Regions from separate parts of the Brevibacillus sp. FW301-21C12A genome, predicted to be linked through region 3. Evidence: riboswitches for the same ligand, from Rfam matches in the RefSeq annotation. Region 3 holds a riboswitch; each other region holds the start of a gene.

Evidence for each region. Region 3 has a riboswitch for S-adenosylmethionine ahead of AC3WQH_RS22520 (sugar ABC transporter substrate-binding protein). Riboswitches for the same ligand answer to the same signal wherever they lie in the genome.
Region 1: another riboswitch for S-adenosylmethionine. It lies ahead of AC3WQH_RS09765 (MetQ/NlpA family ABC transporter substrate-binding protein); the one in region 3 lies ahead of AC3WQH_RS22520 (sugar ABC transporter substrate-binding protein).
Region 2: another riboswitch for S-adenosylmethionine. It lies ahead of metK (methionine adenosyltransferase); the one in region 3 lies ahead of AC3WQH_RS22520 (sugar ABC transporter substrate-binding protein).

Annotation. Positions count from the first base shown of each region.
Region 1 covers NZ_JBYTBG010000011.1:89,587-95,292, reverse strand. The annotation lists gene AC3WQH_RS09775 (methionine ABC transporter permease) at 1-63, opposite strand, end outside; gene AC3WQH_RS09770 (methionine ABC transporter ATP-binding protein) at 42-1,100, opposite strand; gene AC3WQH_RS09765 (MetQ/NlpA family ABC transporter substrate-binding protein) at 1,141-1,974, opposite strand; SAM riboswitch class I at 2,097-2,199, opposite strand; gene AC3WQH_RS09760 (hypothetical protein) at 2,419-2,769, shown strand; gene AC3WQH_RS09755 (ABC transporter substrate-binding protein) at 3,091-4,164, shown strand; gene AC3WQH_RS09750 (nucleoside hydrolase) at 4,243-5,175, shown strand; gene AC3WQH_RS09745 (ABC transporter permease) at 5,202-5,706, shown strand, end outside.
Region 2 covers NZ_JBYTBG010000046.1:15,887-21,592, reverse strand. The annotation lists gene AC3WQH_RS21420 (S8 family peptidase) at 1-1,500, shown strand, start outside; SAM riboswitch class I at 1,705-1,805, shown strand; gene metK (methionine adenosyltransferase) at 1,938-3,149, shown strand; gene AC3WQH_RS21410 (polysaccharide deacetylase family protein) at 3,294-4,310, shown strand; gene AC3WQH_RS21405 (sensor histidine kinase) at 4,307-5,449, shown strand; gene AC3WQH_RS21400 (response regulator) at 5,484-5,706, shown strand, end outside.
Region 3 covers NZ_JBYTBG010000052.1:21,370-27,075, reverse strand. The annotation lists gene AC3WQH_RS22530 (GNAT family N-acetyltransferase) at 151-792, shown strand; gene AC3WQH_RS22525 (ATP-binding protein) at 796-2,052, opposite strand; SAM riboswitch class I at 2,255-2,375, shown strand; gene AC3WQH_RS22520 (sugar ABC transporter substrate-binding protein) at 2,493-3,515, shown strand; gene AC3WQH_RS22515 (sugar ABC transporter ATP-binding protein) at 3,593-5,083, shown strand; gene AC3WQH_RS22510 (ABC transporter permease) at 5,085-5,706, shown strand, end outside.

The sequences.
Region 1 (5,706 bases), on a different contig from region 3:
CATGATGACAGTTTCCTGCAAGGACTGTCCGAAGACAGGAATCATTTCAGTAAGGCGGTCCATGAGTGCGTGCCCTCCTCTCGTTCGACGATGTCCACTCTGTAAACCGATTCGCGCAGAAAAGCAATGCCGTCCTCAATCGCCCGTTCCTCCCCGGAGATATGCAGCAGCAGAATGCCCAGCGCCGTTCCTTTAATGGAAGTAATCGAGCCGTACAGCAAGTTGGTGCTGACCGGAAAACGCGCGGACAGCGTGCCGAGCACCGGATCGAGCGCGGCATCCCCGCGAAAAGCTACGCGAAGTATTTTCGAGACAGGCCCGGACGGCTTGATTTTGGCCAAAATTTCACCCGGCACTTCATCGTCAAAAATCGTCTTGATGAAATTGCGCGTCGTCTGCTGCTGCGGATTGCTGAAAATATCAAGCACAGTCCCTTGCTCGATGATGACGCCGTTTTCCATGATCGCGACCTGGTCGCATATTTTTTTGATAACCTGCATTTCGTGGGTAATCAGCACGATTGTCAGATTGAACTTGCGGTTAATGTCGAGCAAAAGCTCCAAGATCGATTCGGTCGTCTGCGGGTCGAGAGCAGATGTCGCTTCGTCGCACAGCAAAATTTCCGGATCGGTGGCGAGTGCCCGGGCAATGCCTACCCGTTGCTTTTGCCCGCCGGACAGTTGGGAAGGATAGGCGTTTGCCTTGTCCGCCAGACCGACGAGGCGCAGCAAGTCTTCTACCTTGCGCTTGATAACGTCCTTTGGCACTCGGTTCATCCGCAATATTTCCGCCACGTTGTCAAAGACGTTGTAGGAGGAAAGCAGATTGAAGTGCTGAAAAATAATGCCGATCTTTTTGCGCGCCTGGCGCAGTTCTTTTTCCTTCAGCTCAAGCAGATTTTGCCCGTTGACGACTACGGAGCCGCTCGTCGGCTTTTCCAACAGGTTGATCGTGCGGAGCAGGGTACTTTTCCCCGCTCCGCTAAAGCCGATCACGCCGTAGATTTGCCCTTTTTCCACGTTCAGAGATACGCCCTTCAAGGCTTCGACCTGCCTGGCTCCTACCTTGTACGTTTTATGAATATCAGTTAGCTGTATCATCACGAGTGTCTCCTTGTTGTCGGTTGTTCCCGGCATGTTTTTACCAGGACGGCAGCACGGCTCCTTCAAAGTGTTCGTCGATAAACTTCTTCACTTCTTCCGAGCGGTAGATGTCCACGAGCTTTTTGTAGGTCGGGTTGTCTTTGTCTGCTTCTCTGACGGCGATGATGTTGACGTAAGGAGAATCAGACGTTTCCGAGAAGATCGCGTCTTTTTTCGGCGAATAGCCTGCTTCCATGGCGAAGTTGGTGTTGATCGAAGCGACTTCCACGTTGCCGAGCGAGCGAGCCAAAAACGCTGCCTCCAGCTCCTTGAATTGCAGTTTTTTCGGATTTTCCACGATGTCCAGCGGAGTCGCGTTGTCTTTCACGCCGTCTTTGAGCTTGATAAGTCCGGCAGCCTGGTAGAGCAACAGAGCGCGGGCGCGGTTCGTCGGGTCGTTTTGGATGCCGACCACGCCGCCTTCCGGGATGTCCTCTACTTTTTTATGCTTGGTGGAGTAGAGCCCCATCGGGAAGGTTACGCCTTTGCCGATCTCGACGATTTTGGTTTTGTGGTCCTGATTGAACTTGGCCAGGAACGGGATGGTCTGGAAGCTGTTCATATCGAGATTGCCTTTATCGAGAGCCTGGTTCGGTTGCACATAGTCGTTGAACACGACCAGCTCCACGTCGATTCCTTGGCCTTTGGCGACTTCTTTTACTTTGTTGAAAATTTCTTCGTGAGGGCCGCCTGTCACGCCGACCTTGATTTTGGTTTGCTGTTCAGCAGCAGCTCCACCGTTTGCGGGAGCCGCTTCCTGTTTGCCGCCGCACGCCGTAACGAGAGAAGCAGCTAGCAGAAGCGAAGTGAGAAATAAGCCTGTTTTTTTCATGAAAATTCCCCTTTTCTTTGGTGTTTGTATATCTTGAAAATAGTAACCGGGAAAACAAAAAGCCTCTTCCGCTAAGAAGAGGCTTGTAACTGCGCATGCAACATTCACAGTGGTCAATGCCTCTCTTATCTGTCGGAATTGATTTCCGCTGGATTTGGCACCATATCGGTGGGATAGGTTGCCGAGGTGTCATAGGGCCAGTCCCTCGACCTCTCTTTATAAGAGAAGTGGCTTATGAAATTCGGTCAAAGCAAATTGCCTACAATTCATATTAGGTTAGTTGGATTATAGCTTGCCGATTTCGACCTGTCAATTGTTTTTCCGAACGAATTTTTGACTGAAAAATGTAAAAATGATCTAAATACGAATGTTTGCTTGCTCTAGCCAGAAATCATATGTATAATGGGAGCAACGAATCCGATAACAGCTCTCGCGGGTGATGTCATGAGTTTAACAGACACGAATGAAACGAGAAAAAAGCTGTCTGCCATTTATAATGAGATAGCGAAAGAGTTGTTCGGATTTGGAACGACTTTGCTGAGAGTGACCATTGAGAATCAGTTGATTACCTTCCACGCCAAGCATCGCCGTTCACCGCGCTCTGCCGCGCTTGAAGGCGAAGCCCCGGCCCTGAAGCTCGAAGTCGATTTTCGCATGTCTCTTCTTTATAAGAGGAAACTGAAAGAACGGCTGGAAGAAGAGATGGGTCTGAAGCTGGAAGCTGTGCTAAGAGACTATGACGCGCCTACGCAGTGGGCGATCACGAATGTGATTGTGAGCGGCTCGGAAAATTAAATACTTGCCCCATTCGTTCGGATTTTCCCTTTTGATTTATCTCAAGGGAAGACCGTGAAAATGGTGTGAAACGGGTGTCGCTTCTCTTTGTTTACGAAGAAAAGTGCTCTTGTTTAGAATGTATCGTTCTATTCAAGGGTGCTTTTCTTTTTTCTTTTTCAGCTTCTCAACGCTTTGCAAAGGGGGTGGTTGATGAATAAAATCACCGAACGAGGGAAACAGTAGGGGGTTTCACGACACGCAGTATAAAAACGAGAAAACACTTCATTCTATGAGATGGAATCATTCGTCATTTATAAGCCGAACGGGAGGAACATTACGATGAAAAAAATGCTGACAGGAATACTTTCTGCTTCCATGCTGTCTCTGGTGCTTGCAGGCTGCGGCAGCAGCGACAAAACGCAGGAGGGAGCAGCAGGCGAAGCTGCCAAAGGCGAGCCGCAAAAGCTGGTAATCTCTACATGGGGCTTTTCTGAAGACTTTTTCCGCAAAGAAATCTACGAACCATTTGAAAAAGAGCACAACGTGAAAATCGTGCTCGAAATCGGAAACAACGCCGAGCGTCTGAACAAAATCCGCCAAGGCAGTTCCGACGTCGATCTGATCTATCTCTCCGACTACTATGCGCAGCAAGGAATCGACAGCGGCGTATTTGAAAAAATCGACCGCAGTCGCATTCCGAACCTGAACCAGATTTACGATATCGCCAAAGCGCCGCTGGGCGAGGACTACGGTCCAGCCTACACGATCGGACAATTCGGGATTGCCTACAATCCGAAGCTGGTCACAACCGAGATCAAAGATTGGAAAGACCTGTGGAGCCCTGAGTTGGCAGGCAAGCTGACACTGCCGAACATCACGTCCACCACAGGCCCGATGATTCTCGACAGCGCTTCGATGGTAGCAGGTAGCGCAGAGTTTAACGAAGACCAGGCGTTTGCAAAAATGAAAGAAGCGAATAAAGGCGTTGTGAAGTATTACGACAAAACTTCCGAGTACGTGAACATGTTCAGCCAGGAAGAAATCGCAGTGGGTCCGATCATGGAAATGTACTTCAAAGACATCCAGGCAGCCGTGCCAGAAGCGGTATTCGTCGCTCCGGCAAGCGGTGGCTACGCCGTAATGAACACCGTCAACATCGTCAAAGGCAGCAAAAACAAGCAACTGGCCGAGGACTTCATCAACTATCAGTTGAGCAAGGAAGTTCAGGAGAAAACAGCGAAAGCAAAAGTAGACTCTCCTGTAAACACGTCTGTGGAGCTGACAGCCGAAGAAGCAAAAGGCGTGACTTACGGCGAAGAGACAGTGAACAAGCTGCGCAAGCTGGACATGAAGTTCGTCAACGAGCATTCCAAGGCGTGGATTGATCGCTGGAACCGCGAAATTACCCAATAACAAGCGCTTGAAACAGGACAAGGGTATAGACGTCAGGCGGATATACCCTTGTTTGTTTCAACTGAAGGAGGACCACTCGTGGAGCAAAAAATCATTCTTGATGTCGATACCGGAATTGATGACGCGCTGGGAATTATTTTGGCTATCAAGAGCGGTCAATGTGAATTGATCGGAATCACTACCGTAAACGGCAACGTATCCCTTGGCAAAGCGACAGAAAATACGTGCAAAATTCTCGATTTCCTGCAAGTGGGAGCAACGATTCCTGTCGTACGCGGAGCCTCCCAGCCGCTTTTTCGTCCGTTGTTTTTCGAGCATCGCATTCATGGCGAGGACGGGCTTGGCGGGGCACTGCGGGATGCGGAGGTGCTGACGCAGCCGCGGGAAGGCTTTGCGCCTGATTTCATTTGCGAGCAAGTGCTGGCTCGTCCCGGGCAAGTCACGCTTGTCATGACAGGGCCGCTGACGAATCTGGCCTTGGCTGTCAGAAGGTGCCCCGAGCTGGTCAAGCAGGTGAAGGAAGTCATTTTTATGGGCGGGGTATTGACCGAGCACGGAAATGTGACCCCGGTGGCGGAGTACAACATGTACGTCGATCCGGAAGCAGCCAAGGTAGTGTTTCACGCCGGATTTCCGCAATTGACATTGGTCGGGCTGGATGTCACACGACGAGTCCTGCTTACCGAAGAACATATCAAGGAACTGGGCGATACGCCCATCGGCCGCTACGTGAAGCAAAGCACGTCCGATTACCTGGACCGCTACTTTGAACGCAACGGCGTGCGCGCCTGCGCCATGCACGATCCGCTGGCTGTTGCGGTCGCGCTCGACCGCTCGCTGGTGACGACGAAGAAGCTGTACGTCGATATCGAAACGAAAAGCGAGCTTTGTGACGGGCAAACGGTTTGCGACTTTCAGAACCGCCTGAAAAAAGAACCCAACATGAACGTCTGTCTGGACGTAGATGCAGATGCGTTCTTTGCGCGTTTTCTCGGCGCATTGAAAGCCTGACGATACCGTGAACAGGAGTTAATTGAATGAGAAAAAAGGGTCTTTATTTATTGCTGCTGCCTGGTGTGCTGTTTTTGACGCTGTTCATGGTCATTCCGATCGTGCTGACGATTGCGTCCACGTTTTTCCATGAAGGAAGCTTTACCCTGCAAGGCTACATGCAGTTTTTGACGGACAAGTATTTCATGAAAATTTTGCTGACGACGCTGCAGGTCAGTCTCGTCACGACCATTGCCTGCATCCTGCTCGGCTTTCCGGCTGCGTACTACATTTCCAAGTTAGGCCCGCGCAAAAAGGGGATTTTGCTGGCATTGGCGATTTTCCCGCTGCTGACCAGCTCTGTCGTGCGCTCGTTTTCCTGGATGATTATTCTCGGCAAAAAAGGCTTGCTGAACAGCTCGCTGTTGTCGATCGGACTGATTGAAAAACCGCTGGAAATCTTGTACACCCCGACTGCGATGATGATCGGTCTGATCCATCTGTTCCTGCCGCTCATCATCATTACGCTGGTGGGCGTGATGGAAAACATCG
Region 2 (5,706 bases), on a different contig from region 3:
GGAAAAGTCAGCTTTACGGCGACGATTAACTCCGGGGTATCCTCCGCCATGGCGGCTACCTTTTACCCGGAAAACCGAACGCCGATTACGCAGTATTTTGGAAACGGGGATACCGTTACCGTCCCGGCAAAAGCGGGCAGGATGAACATCAAGCTGATGCGAAACGGCGGCGTCAACTCGTTTGCCTACGTGCTGACGAGCAAGTTCACGATCAACCCGGACCGCAATGAGCCAAACGATACGATGGCGACGGCAAGGCCGCTGGTAGGCAACCAGATCAGCGTCACGGGCAACTTCCACCAGGAGGGCGACCAGGACTGGTTCTCCTACTACGTCCGCGAATACGGGCATATGGATGTGACGGTGACTCCCGACAACAAGCGGGTGGACCTGGTGCTTGCCATAGGAAAGCAGGAAACCGGAAAAAATACGGTTTGGGACCCGCTCTACGACAACGTCGACCGCGATAATCCGTCGGAGCGTGCGAGCAAGGAAGTCTCCCCGGGAAAATACTACATTCGGGTCAGCGAGTATCAGCAAAATGCGGTGAACGGCGAATATCGCCTGGATCTCGGGTTCACCCCGCTGAAAAAAGATTTGAACGAGCCGAATGATACGTACAGCAGGGCGTCGCCGCTCGCCGCTGGAGGGGTCATGACCGGAACGATTCCGACGGCTTCGGATGCAGATTGGTTTCAATTTACGCTCAATACAGACTCGTACGTCACGATTCGAGCCCCGTTTATTCCGGTATCCAGCGGTTTTCGCATCGCTCTTTACAGCGAGAAAAACATGAACTACGCGCTCGCTTCGACAAACGAAGTGGCTGAGCTGTCCGATCGGGGCAGCGAGATTTTCAGCCTGCGGTTGCCAAAAGGCAAGTATTACGTGCGCCTGAACAGCGGCATTCCGTTCAAGTACGATGCGTACAAATTGACAGTTACGCAGCAGCCCCTCGTCTCGGGGTATCGGGATATTTCCGACCATTGGGCGCGCACAGAGATCGCCAGGCTGAGCTCCAAAGGAATTGTCCAAGGCTTCGGCGATGCGACGTTCAAGCCTAACGAGGCAGTAACTCGTGCGCAGTTTGCCACAATGCTGCTGCAGGCGATGCGCGCAACCGGCTCGAAGGTAGCCAGCGCGTATTCCGGACGGGAAGTGTTTTCTGATTTGCCAAAAAAGCACTGGGCGTACAACACCCTTGGAGTGGCTTATCAGCTCGGAGTCTTGAAGGGGTATCCAAACAGTCAGATCAAGCCTGACCAAGCTGTTTCGCGGGCGGAAATGGCCGCGATGATCGCCAGGGCGAAGGGCGTGGCTCTGAACAGCAGCAGCGCACCGAGCTATCGCGATGTTCCGGCCGGCCATTGGGCAGCACCGGCGATCGGCGCTTTGACGGCAAGAAACTGGCTAAACGGATACGGTTCGCTCTTCAAGCCACAGGGCAGCGCTACGCGGGCCGAGGTTGTTGTATTAATCGCCAAATCGTATCAAGTGTAAGAAAAAATTTTCCGCTTTGCGTTCGACAGACGCATGGCATGGCTATATCGTCCTTGTGAAAACGCGGCTTCGATCACCTCAGACGCTTCCCGCAGGCGATTCCAACAGCGTTTTGTACAGGGCGATTTCGGCCAAAGAGGTGCTCTGGCAAAAGTCTATTGACACCACCTCAAAAAACAATTATTCTATAATCCGTAATGGATACTCTTATCCAGAGCAGGCGGAGGGACTGGCCCTATGAAGCCCGGCAACCGTCTGGAGCGGTGCTAACCAGCAGGACGGAAATCTGTTCTGGCCGATAAGAGGATGAAGGAAGCTAAAAGCGCTCAAACCTTTTCCTCCAAAAGATGGAAAAGGTTTTTTATTTGCGTTTACGTCGATAAAATCCTGACTCGGCTACCAAACTATTTGTATGAGGTCAAAGGAGGTATTTTCTCATGGCTTTGCAAAAAGGTCGTCGTCTGTTCACATCTGAGTCTGTAACCGAAGGACATCCGGATAAAATTTGTGACCAAATTTCCGACTCCATCCTGGACGCCATTTTGGCCAAGGATCCAAACGCTCGCGTAGCTTGCGAAACTTCCGTAACTACCGGGCTGGTTCTCGTAGCCGGTGAAATCACCACCAACACGTACGTGGACATCCAAAAGCTGGTGCGCGAAACGATCCGTGAGATCGGTTATGATCGTGCGAAGTTCGGCTTTGACGCTGACACTTGCGGCGTAATCACTGCGATCGGCGAGCAATCCGCTGACATCGCTCTCGGCGTAGACCAGGCTTTGGAAGCGCGCGAAGGCAAAATGACCGACGCTGAGATCGAAGCGATCGGTGCAGGTGACCAAGGTCTGATGTTCGGCTTTGCTTGCAACGAAACACCTGAGCTGATGCCGCTGCCGATCAGCATGTCTCACAAGCTGGCTCGCCGCTTGACTGAAGTTCGCAAAAACGGCACACTCGCCTACCTGCGTCCTGACGGCAAAACGCAAGTAACGGTTGAGTACGATGGGGACAAGCCAGTTCGCATCGACACCATCGTGATTTCGACTCAACACGCTCCTGAGACTACCTTGGAGCAAATCAAGCAAGACCTCATCGAGCAAGTTATCAAACCAGTTGTTCCGGCTGAGCTGCTGGACGCTGATACCAAATACTTCATCAACCCGACTGGCCGCTTCGTAATCGGCGGACCTCAAGGGGACGCTGGTCTGACTGGCCGCAAAATCATCGTAGACACTTACGGTGGCTACGCTCGTCACGGCGGCGGCGCGTTCTCCGGTAAAGATCCGACAAAAGTAGACCGCTCCGGCGCTTACGCTGCTCGTTACGTAGCGAAAAACATTGTGGCTGCTGGCCTGGCTGACAAATGCGAAGTGCAAGTGGCTTACGCAATCGGTGTAGCGCAGCCTGTATCCATCGCTGTTGATACTTTTGGTACAGGAACCGTTTCCGAAGAAGATCTGGTGAAACTGGTGCGCAAACACTTCGACCTGCGTCCGGCTGGCATCATCAAGCAGCTCGACCTGCGTCGCCCTATCTACAAACAAACAGCGGCTTATGGCCACTTTGGACGCAATGACCTGAAGGTTCCTTGGGAGCAAACAGACAAAGCAGAAGTTCTGAAGCAAGAAGCTGCGCAACTGGCAAAATAAGAACGACAAAGAAAGAGCCTGGTAAAGCTACTGGGCTCTTTTTTTATTACGGGGAAAATTTTCCAGTTATTGGTGGGCTTTAAGCGAAGGGGAAATGTAGGACTGTGTCGAATCTCCTAGTGAGGAAGTAGAGGAGGGGTTTCTTTGCCGAACAAAAGGCTCTTCCTGACCGTATTTGTTATTTCTTTATTGCTGGTTATGTCTGCATTGGGGATTGGTGAATTTTACCAATCAAAAAAGAATGCCCAAAAAGTGCAACCTTTTCCCCAAGTAGATACGTCTATAAGCATAAGCGAGGCGGAAATTGCTGAGCCAAACGTCACGCAGAACGAAAAAGCAACGGTAAAGCCGAAAAAGTGGTATAACAATCAGGTAGTCGTCCTGACGTATCACCATGTCACGGATGCATCAGGCCAGCGCTACGTCATTTCGCCTGAGCAATTTGCAAAACATATGTCGTTTTTGCACGAAAACGACTTGCAGCCGATCTCGTTGGATGAGTTTTTGCATTTTGTGGATACAGGGAGCTTGCCGACCGAAAATGCTGTCCTGATTACCTTTGACGACGGCTATGAGAGTTATTACACGAAGGCTTTTCCCACCTTACGTACATACGGCTACCCGTCAGTGAACTTCGTGATCGCAGGGCGCTTGCGAGATGTAGCCGATCGAAAACGGGAGAACATGACGACGCCACTTACGCGTCAACAAGTCATGGAAATGCTTCACTCTGGGCTGGCTGATATCGGTTCGCATACGTACAGCCTGCACGAAGAGGAAGCGCGGAATGAATGGGGAGAGATGGGGCCAGAGACGGCTCCCGTCTATTTGCAGGATTTACAACGACTGGAAAATGAGAAAGAATACAGGGATCGGCTCTACGTTGATTTCAGTATGTCTCGTGCAGGCTTGAACAAATGGATGGGCCGGGAGATAAAAACGATTTCATTGCCTTTTGGCTACACGAATCCCATCGTACTGGAGACAGCGCGACAGGCAGGCTACGGATATGTCTTTACTTCTACACCCGGTTTTGTCAAAAGGGGAGTAGATCCGTTCGCCATTCCACGAAATGATGTGGGCCTGCGAGATGTAGATGAGGTCAAACTCCATCAGTTGTTCACGAAAGCGAAAAAAGAGTTCGAAGGAGAGCAATCATGAACAAAGTGATCGACATCAGCGTGCTGGATGGGGTGATTAAGAGAACCATTGAAACTGTGGAAACGAGTAAAACCCAAATTTTTGATATAGCCGAAAGTGCCAGACAGCAAGGCAACTCGTTGAAGTTTGACTTGCACGAGCTTCGGCAGGAGATCTCGAAGGTCATCCAAAAGGTCGATGCGCTGGAGCTGGCCTATCGAAAGTCGCGCAACAGGCTCGTTCAGGTAAGCCGCAACTTCCACATGTACACGGAAGACGACATTCGCATCGCCTACGAGGAAGCGAGCCGGATACAGGTGGAGCTGTCCATCTACCGCGAGCGGGAAAACAACCTGAAGCGCCGTCGCAACGACCTGGAGCGACAGTTGCGAACGCTGGAGGAAACGATCGACCGCGCCGAGAAGCTCGTTTCCCAGATGAGTGTCGTGCTCGGCTACTTGACTGGCGACCTGAGCAAGATCGGAGAAGCGCTGGAATCGGCCAAACAGACTCAATTGATGGGGCTGAAGATCATCCAGGCCCAGGAAGAGGAGCGCAAGCGTGTCGCACGCGAGATTCACGACGGACCGGCCCAATCGATGGCAAACGTCGTGCTGCGCTCTGAAATCGTGGAGCGGATGCTGAAAAACGAGCGCATTCTGGAAGCGCAAATGGAGCTTCACGAGCTGAAGGAAATGGTTCGCCTGAGTCTGGCTGACGTAAGACGGATTATTTTTGACCTTCGCCCAATGGCTCTTGATGACCTCGGACTGGTGCCCACTCTGCAAAAATATATCCAGACGTGCGAAGAACGTATCCGTGCTTCCATTGATCTGGTAGTATTTGGTGTGGAGCCACCGCTGCGCAGCTCTGTCAAAGCTGCGATTTTCCGCCTCGTTCAAGAATGCTTGAACAACGTGGAAAAGCACGCTGGAGCTTCTTCGGTACAAGTGAAGCTGGAGTTTCTGCAGGAGTCGCTAAGTCTCGTCGTCAAAGACGATGGAGTCGGATTCGATCTGGAAAAGCGCATGGCAAACGGCAACTCCTTTGGGCTTTTGGGAATGCGTGAGCGCGTGCAACTGCTGGAAGGCAGTGTGGATCTGCAATCAACTCCTGGCGAAGGAACAAAGGTAATTTTCCAAATACCGTTAAAAATATGAACCGATACAGATTATGTACACAGGGGGATGAAACATGGATAAAAGACAGCAAGAGCTCCGCATCGTGATTGTGGACGACCACCAATTGTTCCGCGAGGGCGTTAAGCGTATTTTGGAAATGGAAGAGGACTTCAAGGTCGTCGGCGAAGGGGCGGACGGCGGAGAGGCTGCTCTGCTTGCGGAGGAGCACAAACCAGACGTTCTGCTGATGGATATCAACATGCCGAACATCAATGGCGTCTCTGCTGCGGAAAATG
Region 3 (5,706 bases):
AAGGCAGACAGCATGCAGCGTACAGGCGCGCCAGGCTATCATTCAAGGAAGCGTGTATTTTGCCGATTTCATTTATTAAAAATATTTTATCAATTAAAAATCATTTTAGAGGATAAGTGTGGTTGTCATCTCAATCAGGGAGGAATGACCATGCTTGTTTTCAAGGCGATGGAGCAATGTTCGGTGGCGGAGGCCGTTTTGGCGTACAACAGAGGGTTTTCCGGCTATTTTTTCGACCAGTCCAAAACGCCGGACACGCTTATCTGGAAAATGGGGAAGGAGGAACTTTCGCCCGCGCATTCGCTGGTTGCGTTTGTAAATGGCGAGCCGGCCGGAATCGTGCTGAACGGGATATGGAACAGAGGCGGGCGAAAAATCGGCTGGAACGGAGGGACAGGGGTGGCGCCGAAGCACAGGCGCAGCGGAGTCGGGCAAGCGTTGATCGAAGCGACGTTGCAGATTTACCGCGAGCAGGGCGTGGAGCTTGCGGCGCTGGTCGCCATTCGCGAGAACGTGCAGGCGGGCGGCTACGCGCTGTACAGGCGGATTTTTGATGAACAGGGAAGGCAAACGACTGCCTTGCTGTTTCAGTGTGAAGCCAGTCCCGGACGAGCAGACCGGGAGGCGATTGTCGCAAGCGCACTGGCCCATGTGTTTGCTCCGCTGGACCAGGAGCTTCATCGCCTCACCGTCAATTTGCCCGTCGCAAATGAGGCAACCACCCGAATTTTGCAAAGTGCGGGCTTTTCCACGCTGGCCGAGCAGGTTTTCATGACCAGGCCACTCGCCTAGCTGCTACTGCGGCTGATGGTACGGAAACGTAATCGTGAACTTGGTGCCGACCTTCGGCTTGCTCGACACGCTCACAGAACCGCCAAACGTGTGAATGACGTGATAGGAATAAGTCAGGCCGAGTCCGGTCCCGCTCGTTTTGGTAGAAAAATAGATCGTGCCAAGTCGTCTGATCTGGCCCTCGTCCATCCCGATGCCGTTGTCCTTGATGACGAGCAGGGCGTTGTTTTTTTCGATGAACAACGACAGGGAGACTTTCCCTTTGGCCGTCTCCGCGCATGCCTCGATGGCGTTTTTGATAAAGTTGACCAGCACCTGCTTGAACTCGTCGGGATTGGCCATGATCGTGACGGGCTTTTCATAAGCTTGCAGCTCCAACTCGACGTTGTTCATGTTGGCAAACGGCAGCATGACCTCGCGGACGACATGGAGCTGCTCGCATACGTCGATCAGCTCGGTGCGCTCCTTGAGCGGCTTGGACAGCGCCAGGTACTCCGTCAAAATCGCTTCCGTGCGCTGAATCTCGTCCATGCTGATGCGAATGTACTGATCGGTTTTCGCAATGTTTCCCGGGTCCTCCTGGATCAGGCGCAAAAATCCTTTGACGGCCGTGAGCGGGTTTCGCACCTCGTGCGCCAGTGAAGCGGCGACGTGGCTCATCGTCTCGATTTTTTCGTTTTGGGCATGGCGAATGAACAATTCCTTGTCTGATACGCATTTGCTAAATAACGACATCAACAGCCAGATGCCGACAAAATTTTGAACGGGAATCACAAGCACATGATAGGGAAGCTGATGGGATACATAGGTGGGAAAATTGAGATAGGTCAACCCCAAATCTATCAGGGAAAAAAGCGCACCCGTCAAAAGAGTAAACAGTGTTTTCCGATAACTGGCTTTGTAGCGTTGATATATCAGGAGGGAGATTGCAAACGTGGCGGCCATTACGAGCATGGCGACCCAGGTGCCTTCGCCGCCCAGATAAAAGCGGTACAGCGCTGATTCGATCAGCACGATCAAGGCGATTCGTACTCCGCCGTAGATCAGAGCGAAAAAGACGATGACGTGCCTGATGTCGAAAATGATTCCTTCGTTGACGCTCGAAGCGAAGGTCATCGCCAGAAACATGCAGACAGAGCTGGTTACGAGAATAAAGCAACGGCTATAGTTACGCATCCGGTCGCGGTAATAGATGTTGAACAAAACAAACGGTGTCAAGGCAAAAAACATTTGCAAGATTAGTTCTTTTAGTAGACTCATTAGACATCCCCATCGCAAATTTGCATGGCTTTTGCTTCAATCTACAAGGTTTCGACAAGACCTTACATAATTCCTCCAAAATTTGGACATCGAGTTGGGATTATTTTGGAGGACAAAAGCTTCAAAAACCCAGTTGACAGATGGGTAAAACAAGGATTATAGTCTGTATATATTAATACAAACGTTGCGAAAATAAAAACTACTCTTATCCAGAGAAGGCTGAGGGAATGGCCCTATGATGCCCGGCAACCTAGCTGGCAAGATCACCGTCTTGCGAGCCAAGGTGCTAACTCCAACAGGTAGCGATACCTGACAGATAAGAGGCGCGAATCTTGTCGATCAAGCCTCTTTCATCTGTTGAAAGAGGCTTTTCCTATTGGAAGGGCGTAGCCTCCTCAGCTTGAAGCTCAGCAGGAAGAAAGAAAAAGGGGGATTTTTCGATGAAAAAGAGACTGGGTCTTGTCACATCAATCGTACTGGCTGCGTCGCTGGCCTTGACCGCTTGCGGCGGGGGAGCGGACACCCAAAATCAGGCGGGAAGCGGCGCTTCCGGCGGCGAGAAGGCGAAGCGCATTGCCTTGATTATGCGCCAAAACGTCGGCACGTTTTCTGCCCAATACATTAACGGCGTGAAGCAGGAAGTCGAGAAAAACGGCGGCGAGCTGACCGTATTCAACGCAGATACCGATTTGTCGAAAATGGCCTCCAACCTCGACGCTGCGGTGAACCAAAATTTTGACGGCATCCTGATTGACCACGGTACGGCGGAAGCGCTGCAGCAAGGCACGCAAAAAGCGGTCGACAAAAAGATCCCGGTCGTGCTGTTCGACACCGATATCAAGCTGCCGGGCGTCCCTGTCGTCGAGCAAGATGACAACAAGCTGGCCGAGTTGAGCCTGGAAAAGCTGGCTGCCGATACGGGCGGCAAAGGCAACATCGTGAAAATTTGGGTAGCGGGCTTTGCGCCGATGGAAAAGCGCCAGGTAACGTATGAAGCATTCCTGAAAAAATACCCGGATATCAAGGAAATCGCCGCGTTTGGCTCGGCAACGAACAACACCGCGCTGGATACGCAAGCGCAGATGGAAGCGATTTTGAAAAAGTATCCGAACAAAGGCGACATTACAGCCGTATGGGCATCGTGGGATGAATTTGCCAAAGGGGCAACCCGTGCGATCCAGCAAGCAGGACGCACCGAGATCAAGGTGTACGGCATCGACCTGAGCGACGAAGACTTGCAACTGATCCAGGAGCCAAACTCTCCTTGGGTCGCGACAGCAGCGGTAGATCCGTCGAATATCGGACGCATTCACGCGCAGACCGTTTTCCAAAAAATGAAAGGCGAGCAAGTGCCAGACAGCGTGAAGCTGAATCCGGTGCTGGTCAAACAGGAAGACTTGCCAAAGGATAAAAAAGTAACGATGGGCGATCTGTCCCAATACGTACAAGAGTGGGGCAAGTAAGCAAATAGAGCTGGTTGGTTTGGCTATTCCCGTTGCTTTTGTCAACGGGAATCTTGTTTATTTAGGGGGGGCGAAAAGTGTCCAGCTTGCAGATGAAAGGGATTGTGAAGCAGTTTTCCGGCGTGCCTGCGTTGCGCTCCGTCGATTTTGAAGTCAAGGCTGGCGAGGTGCACGCGCTGCTCGGAGCGAACGGAGCGGGAAAAAGCACGCTGATGAAAATTCTTACAGGCGCGTATCAGCCGGATGGCGGCAGCATCGCGATTGACGGCAAGGACGTCTCGATCCAATCGCCGCAGGATGCGAAAGCGTTGGGCATCCAGTGCGTCTACCAGGAAGTCGATACGGCGCTGATCCCGTATTTGAGCGTGACGGAAAACATTTTGCTCGACCAGATCGTGTCCAAAAGCAGCAAGGGACTCATGAACTGGCAAGGGCTGCACAAGGAAGCGGAGAGCATTTTGCAAAGCTTCGGCTTTTCCATCCCTGTGCGCATGCTCGTCGAGGAATGTACGCTGTCCGAAAAGCAACTGATCTTGATTGCCCGCGCGACCGTGCAAAAAGCGAAGTACGTCATTTTTGACGAACCGACAGCCCCGTTGAGCACGAAGGAGAGCGAGCGGCTGTTTCTCATTATCGACCAGTTGAAAAAAGCAGGCGTCGGGATCATCTACATTTCCCATCGGCTGCCGGAAATTTTCGAAATCTGCGACCGGATCACGGTCATGCGCGACGGTCAACTGATTGCCACGAGCGAGACGGCCGCTACTACGATGGATGAAGTCATCGGGAACATGCTGGGCAAAAGCTTCGAGGAAGAGTTCCCGAAAGTGGAGCTGCCGATTGGCGAAGTGATCCTGGAAGCGGCCGGAGTGGCTGGCGGCAAGGTGCGCGGTGCGGATGTGAGCGTTCGCGAGGGCGAGATCGTAGGCGTCGTAGGACTTGTCGGGGCAGGGAAGACGGAGCTGGCCCGGCTGCTGTTCGGAGCGGATGCGGCCGAAGCTGGCGAGATCAGGCTGAAAGGCAAGGCGGTACGCCTGCGCTCGCCAAAGGAAGCCGTGGATGCAGGGATCGTCCTCGTCCCGGAGGAGCGGCGAAAAGAAGGCATTTTTGTCGAGGAGTCGGTGAAAAACAATTTGTCTGTCTCGACTTTGTGGAAATGGTCGCGCCTCGGGTTTGTCCGCAGGGGAGTCGAGGCGGGGCAAGCGCGGGAGCTGGTGCAGCGGCTGGGTGTGAAGACAGCGGACATCGGCCAGCTCGTCGGCCACCTCAGCGGGGGGAACCAGCAAAAGGTCGCAATCGGCAAATGGCTCGATACGGATGCGCAAATTTTCATGTTTGACGAACCGACCAAAGGCGTGGACATCGGCGCGAAAAGCGATATTTACCGCCTGATCGGAAAGCTGGCGGAGCAGCGCAAGGGCGTTTTGTACTTTTCCTGCGAGTTTGCGGAGGTGCTGGGCATCGCGGACCGGATTCTGGTCATGTTCGAAGGGAAAATCGTCCGGGAGCTGAGCCGGGCGGAAGCGACGCAGGAGCGGATTATGTATTATGCAAGCGGAGGTGAGTAACGTGGAAGGTAAAAAATTCAGCCTGTTTGATTTTATTTACAAATACGGAACGGTTGCGGTTATTGTTATCGTTATGCTGTTATTCAGTTTGACCAACCCGTATTTTTTTACGTATGACAACATTACGGACATTTTGCGCTCGATCTCGATCGTGACGTTTGTCGCCATCGGCGTTACGTTTTCCTTGATTGTCGGGGGCTTTGACCTGTCTGTCGGTTCGACGGTGTCGCTGACTACCGTCGTCTCGGCCTCGATGATGGTCTGGTACGAGCAGGGCGTGTTCGCCACACTGGTCGTTCCGATTGCGCTCAGCCTGATCGTCGGGCTGGTCAACGCGTTTCTGGTCGTCAAAATCCGGATTCCCGACCTGCTGGCGACGCTCGCGATGCTCTACATCGTCAACGGGCTGCACATGACGTATTCCAAAGGCTACTCGATCTACGCCAACATGCCGATGGAAGACGGTTCGATGGCTCCGGGGAAATTCCAGGAGTGGTTTTTGTGGCTTGGCCAAGGCAAAATTTTCTCGCTGCCTGTGCCAGTTATCCTGACCTTTTTGCTGGTCGCGGTCACGCACATCTACCTGACCTACACCAGACAAGGACGGATGCTGTACATGACGG